3 regions of the Dialister pneumosintes genome follow, and region 3 is predicted to be linked to each of the others. Evidence: a T-box and tRNA genes for the amino acid it is inferred to sense, from the RefSeq annotation. Region 3 holds a T-box; the other regions hold tRNA genes.

Region 1 (2,283 bases), 380 kb from region 3:
CATTTACTTCCGGTTGAGTAACAGGAACTAACTTTTCATCACGAAGTGCCTGATCCAATGCACGATTGAATACGATTTCTTTTGCTTCGCCTTCAATAGCTTCTTTTCCAAGATACATTTCAATCACTTTACGTGGTGCTTTACCTTTGCGGAAACCTTTTAACTTGACTTGATTTGCAAAACGAGAAACAGCTTGTTTAAAGCCCTTCACTACGTCATCAGCCGGTACTTCGACAGTTACCTTTACTTTATGCTGATCCAAATTCTCTACCTTTACATTCATTTATTGACTCCTCCTTAAGTTGGTTATACCAACAATGATACCTTTTTCATTTTCATAAACAAATTGCATCATATATGATAGCATATATTCGATAAAAGCACAAACAAAACGCTTCTACAGTGAATAGATTTCAAGTAATGAGTTCGATTCCTTTATCCATCATCATTGGAAATAAATTGCCTCTTTTTAGTAAAACCGCCATGTACTTCACTCACATCAAAAACAGAAATGAAAGCTTGTTCATCAATAGAATGTACTACTTGCTTTAATGCAGTTACTTCTAATCGACTTACTACAAGATATAGCACTTTCTTTTCATTTTTAAGATAGCCGCCTTGTCCGTAAAGAATCGTAACAGATCTTCCCATATGATTTAATGCATCAGATACTTCATCTCCATAATTAGTAACAACAAGAACTCCTTTAGATTCATCTAATCCGACCGTAACTATATCTATTACTTTAGAACAAATAAAATAAGCAACTAAAGAATACATCGCACTATTCCAATTAAATACAAATCCTGCGCTTCCTAGAATAAAAATATTAAAAAATAATACAATTTCTCCTACAGAAAAAGAAATTTTTCTATCCAACCAAATGGCTACTATTTCGGTTCCATCTAAAGAACCTCCACTCCGTATAACTAACCCAACCCCGATTCCGATAATTACACCACCAAATATAGTTGCTAAAAAAGGATCTGTAGTTATTGGCTGCCATGTTTCAAACCAATGTGTCCAGAAAGATAAAATAACAACTGCTACCGTAGCAAAAACAGCTAAGCTTTTCCCTAAGCGTTTATACCCTAAATAAAAGAATGGAATATTTAAAATAACTACCCAAAAAGAAAAAGAAATTTTAGTTAACTCCGATAAAATAAGACTAATACCAACAACCCCACCATCAATGATATTATTAGGAACTAAAAATAAATGTAGCCCGGCAGAATAAATCATAGCCCCAAGAGTTAATCCTATAAAATTTAAAATCAACTTTTTAAAGGAAAGTTTTCTTATTATTTCGGTCATAATTCCTCCAAAGCGATACAAGTTTTAATTAAATATATAAAAAGCACTGCCGTTATGCAGTGCTTTTATGGCGGAGGGAATGGGATTCGAACCCATGAACCTCGCGAAAGGTTAACGGTTTTCAAGACCGCCTCCTTCAACCACTCGGACACCCCTCCATAAACTTTTAATATTTTATAAAATAAAACAAAAACTGTCAATGTACTTTATATTTTTATTCATGAAATATGGTTATCTACCCATCAACTTTCATGTTATAAGTAAACCTAAATGTAATCAAAATAGTCATCAGGTAATCTCTCGTTAAATAATCTTGTTAATAAATTATAAAGATTTACCTCTTTTAGAAGTTATACTATACTTATACATATATACAGGTACATAATCAAACAAGGAGATTTCCATGGACTATATATTAGTTATTTATTATGATGTATTCCCTTTATTATTATTCATAATGATAGGATATCTTCTCGATAAATATTTTTCTTTAGATATACGCACTTATAATATTATTTCTTCATATGTTGCCATCCCTTTATTTACTTTTTTATGTTTATACCGATACACTCCTATAAAGGAGATAAGAAGTACATTTCTATTCATATTCATTTTATTTATTACAAGCTTATTAGGGTATTTTATAAAAAAAGCATTTCCTTCTTATGAAATTTCAATTTCTTCATTTCTAGCTTCTGATATGGAAGCGTTAGGCATTGTATTTATATTTTTTGTATTTACACATGCCCCATACATAACAATAAACACTAGTATTCCCAATTGTTCACAAACAGCTTTATCTATTGCTATTTTAATGCTTATTGCTGTTACATTAATACGCATATCTATAAATACATTTATTCATACAAAATCCATCTTTTTAGTCATAAAAAAGATTATGGCAACGCCTGTTTTATATGCAGCATTATTTGCTTTTATACTCCATTACTTCTCTATTCCCATTACACA
Region 2 (2,283 bases), 310 kb from region 3:
GATTATTTCAACCATAGGTGCCGTTGCCTTAGCTTATGCATTTGCAAAATGCAGTATGTACAGTAAGAAATCAGGAGGACTCGGAGGATATGCAGAGTATACCTTTGGAAAAGCAGGAGGTTTTCTTACTAACTTTACTTATAGCTTTTCTATTTTAATATCTGATGTAGCTATTTCTCTTTCCGTTGTTGGATATGCAGCAGAATTTCTACACATTCAATTAACACCACTTATGATGGCTTGTGCAACCATCGCCATTTTATGGCTTGCAGATTTAGGAAGCTTAGGAGGAGCTAAACTTACCGGAATTATCGCAGGAAATGCCGTATGGGGTATTTTAATTCCTATTGCATCCTTACTTCTTATTGGTAGATTCTATTTTTCATTCCCATTATATGTAGAAAACTGGAATGTAAATGATCTATCTACCGGTTCTGCCATTACACAATCTATTGCAGTTACCATTTGGGGTTTATTAGGTATGGAGTCCGCTTGTGCTAATGTAGATGCTGTAGAAAATCCCGAGAAAAATGTTCCTTTAGCGGTATTAGGTGGAACTACACTTGCTGCCATTATATATATTCTTTCTACTAATTTAATTTTTGGTATTGTCCCCAACGCAGAATTAGCAGCAAGTACAGCCCCTTTCGGACTGGTTTTTACCAAAATGCTTAACCCTATGATTGGTCAAATTGTAAATGCCATGTTTATTATTGCTTGTTTAGGATCCCTTATCGGATGGCAATTTACTATGGGAAATGTAAATAAAGATTCTGCTATAAACGGGTACTTCCCTAAACTATTAGGTGAAACCAACACAAAAGATGTTCCGGTAAAAGGTATTATTGCCGTTACTATAATTCAAACATTGCTTGGACTTATGACTATGTCTCCTAAATTAAGTGAACAGTTTATGTTACTTTTAAATCTTACTGTAGTAACAAACCTGGTTCCTTTCTTTTTAGCCTTAGCTTCTCTTCCTACCATTCCTACCATCATGGAACAGGCTAACCGTAATTACGCAGAAACTCGAACAGCTAACATGATTGGCTTCATTGCTTCTATTTATTGTTTCTATGCTTGTTACAGTTCAGGGTTAGAAGCAATGACATATGGCTCTTTGCTTACCATGTTCGGTTGGACTCTATATGGATTTACTAACAAATCTACGAATTAATGCAAATAAAAAAACACCGATAATCGGTGTTTTTTTATTTGGCGGAGCGAAAGGGATTCGAACCCTTGCACGGGTATAAGCCCGTCTAACGATTTAGCAAACCGTCCTCTTCAGCCTCTTGAGTACCGCTCCATATGTTAGCTGACTTATAAAAGAATACTATGAAATCAACTAACTGTCAAGAATAAAATTAAGACTTCCTCACTCTTCTTTTCTATCTTAATTCTTTTTAATCGGTAATTTAGCAAAAGGTATAAAAATAGAAAGTATACCAAATATTCCTAATAACCAACAATACCACATATAAGGGATAATTTCGATAGAGCTCAATAATATTCCATTTTTTGTTGCTAATGCCGATGCGGTCAAAAGTTGTGCACCATAAGGAATAATCCCTTGTAAAACACAAGAAAATACATCAAGTAAAGATGCTGTTACTCTAGAATCTATATCATAAGCATTGCTGATATCTTTCACAACTCCCCCGCTAATAATAATTGCTACGGTATTATTAGCTGTTGCACAGTCTACTAAGGAAACTAAAAAGGCAATACATAACTGAGCAGATTTAGTTCCTTTTATCATATGATTTAATTTCGTAATCAACCATTGAATACCGCCATAATAAGCAATCATTTCAGAAATTCCGCCACAGAAAAGTGCTAAAAAGAAAGCTTCATTCATTGCTGTAAATCCATCCCAAATATTCTGTGCAAAAGAAATGATAGTCATATCAAATCCTATAATTCCGATAGCCCCTGCCAAAGCAATTCCTGAAACAAGTACCAGAAATACATTGACTCCTAAAAGTGCTAGTCCAAAAACGGCAATATATGGAATAATTGTTATTAAATTATAATCTAAATTTCCTATAGTTACAGTAGCTTCCGGCTGACCGAAAAAGAATAGCAATAATATAGTAATAATAGCTGCCGGTAATGCAATTTTAAAATTCACTTTAAACTTATCTCTCAGTTCACACCCTTGTGTTTTAGTTGCCGCTATAGTCGTGTCTGAAATCATAGATAAGTTATCTCCAAACATCGCCCCACCTACACAAGCTGCTACCATAAAAGCTTCCGAGACCCCACTTTTAACAGCAATCC
Region 3 (2,283 bases):
AACTGCCAACCCGGAACCATTAAGTGTATGAACGAACTCAGGCTTTGCACCATTTTCACGACGGAATCTTATATTAGCTCTACGAGCTTGGAAATCTAAACAGTTTGAACAAGATGAAATTTCTCTATATTTGTCCTGTGCAGGCATCCAAACTTCAATATCATAAGTTTTAGCAGAAGAAAAGCCTATATCTCCGGAACAAAGGCAAACAACACGATATGGTAATTCTAATCGTTGTAATACACGTTCTGCTTCCGCTGTTAAAGATTCTAGCTCATCCCAACTTTCTTCCGGTATACAATATTTAACCATTTCCACCTTATGAAATTGATGTTGACGAATAAGTCCTCTTGTATCTTTGCCAGCAGATCCTGCTTCTTTTCTAAAACAAGGTGTCAGTGCCGCCATATGTACAGGTAATATATTCGCATCTAATATCTCATCTGCAAAATAATTAGTTAAAGGAACTTCAGCAGTAGGTGTCATGTACATATCTTCACCTTCCACTTTATACATATCATCTGCAAATTTAGGTAATTGCCCTGTACCTTGCATAGAAGATGCATTAATAAGATATGGAGATATTACTTCTGTATAATCACTTTCTTCTGTATGCATATCCAGCATTAAGCTATATACAGCGCGTTCAAGTTTTGCTGCCATATCTAAATAAAAGCAGAAACGTGCTCCGGATACTTTCCCTGCGCGTTCAGAATCAAGTATACCTAAATCATTCCCTAATTCATAATGAGCTTTTATCGGAAAATTAAAAGTTCTAGGTGTTCCCCATTTGCGTACTTCCGGATTTTCGCTATCATCTTTACCTAATGGAACACTACTATCAATCATATTGGGTAAATGAAGTAAATCTATGTTTAATTCTTCTTCAACTTGTTTTAACGTGTAATCTATTTCAGAAATCTTTTCTCCTAATTCTTTCATTTCTTTTATAACTATTTGCACATCTTTGCCATTTTTCTTAGCTTCTGCAATTTTTTTAGAAGTTGCATTTTTTTCACTTTTAAGTAATTCTGTCTGTGCTAAAAGTGCTCTACGTTTTTGATCTAATTCAATAACTTTATCCAAGTCAAAAGAATTATGTCTGTGAATTAAATTTTGTTTTACTTTGTCTACATGTTCTCTAATAAATTTAATATCTAACATTAAAATCACCTCTTAAAACAATATAATTAAAAATAAAAAAGACTTCTATCCCCATGGGACGAAGTCAATCGCGGTACCACCCAAATTGCATAAAGCCAGCTCTGTGTACTATAACGGGTACCCCGTTCGATTCTTCATCGACTACTCCTGAGTGGAACTCTATTAAATCATGTAAACTTACACCAACCGTTTACTCTCTGCTTATAATTTAAATAGATTAGTCTCAATCATTGTATTAAAAAAATTATACACTTCTTCTTTGCTTTTGTAAAGATAATGTAATTTACGATTTTTCATGAATAAGGTCATACCATGCATCAGCTAATAGCCCAAACTCTTGCATAGAAAATGTTTCACCACGTCGCGTACCATCTATTTGAGTCCGTCTTAAAATCTCATCAATCATAGTTTTATTAATACCACCTGCTTTCAAAGCATTGGTAAACACTTTTCTACGTTGTCCAAAAGCTATTTTTACCATACTAAAAAATAATTTCTTATCTTTTACTTTAACCGCCGGTTCTTTCCGTTTTTTTAATTTTAATACAGTTGACATAACAGCCGGTTTCGGGATAAAGGAAGAAGGAGGTACATCCATAACAATTTCAGCTGTACAATAAAATTGAATCGCCAATGTTAATGCACCATAATCTTTTGTTCCTGGTGATGCCATAATACGTGCAGCCACCTCTTTTTGTATCATAAATACAAAAAGAGAAATAGGAAGTTCTGTCTGTATTAAATAGATGAGTATCGGTGTAGTAATATAATACGGTAAATTAGCCGCTATTTTCCAAATTTTCCCTTGCATTAATTCATATAAATTCAATTTTAAAATATCTTCATAAATAATATTTATATTTTCATAAGGTTCTAATGTATGCAAAAGAACTTTTTCTAAACTTTTATCTATTTCTACTGCAGTAACAGCTGCTCCGGTTCTAGCTAGGGCTTGTGTTAATATACCAATACCCGGTCCAATTTCTAAAACACAACTTTCTTCCGTAAGCTCTGCTGCTTCTGCAATAGCCTTAACAACATCCGCTCTTACTAAAAAATTTTGCCCCAGTCTATGTTTAGCATGAATGTTAAAACGTTTTAAAATATATGAAATTACCT

Evidence for each region. A T-box is a leader RNA that pairs with one kind of tRNA and senses whether it is charged. The one in region 3 lies ahead of serS (serine--tRNA ligase), so its partner is inferred to be a tRNA-Ser.
Region 1: it encodes a tRNA-Ser, which carries the amino acid that the T-box ahead of serS (serine--tRNA ligase) is inferred to sense. The anticodon was not compared.
Region 2: it encodes a tRNA-Ser, which carries the amino acid that the T-box ahead of serS (serine--tRNA ligase) is inferred to sense. The anticodon was not compared.

What each region holds. Positions count from the first base shown of each region.
Region 1 covers NZ_CP017037.1:184,340-186,622, reverse strand. Annotated here, with positions in the region: gene tig (trigger factor) at 1-283, opposite strand, end outside; gene BCB69_RS00985 (YitT family protein) at 436-1,314, opposite strand; tRNA gene BCB69_RS00980 (tRNA-Ser) at 1,383-1,472, opposite strand; gene BCB69_RS06390 (hypothetical protein) at 1,978-2,157, opposite strand; gene BCB69_RS06385 (hypothetical protein) at 2,213-2,283, shown strand, end outside.
Region 2 covers NZ_CP017037.1:867,605-869,887, forward strand. Annotated here, with positions in the region: gene potE (putrescine-ornithine antiporter) at 1-1,177, shown strand, start outside; tRNA gene BCB69_RS04280 (tRNA-Ser) at 1,217-1,309, opposite strand; gene BCB69_RS04285 (Na+/H+ antiporter NhaC family protein) at 1,397-2,283, opposite strand, start outside.
Region 3 covers NZ_CP017037.1:562,177-564,459, forward strand. Annotated here, with positions in the region: gene serS (serine--tRNA ligase) at 1-1,164, opposite strand, end outside; T-box leader at 1,216-1,404, opposite strand; gene rsmA (16S rRNA (adenine(1518)-N(6)/adenine(1519)-N(6))-dimethyltransferase RsmA) at 1,448-2,283, opposite strand, start outside.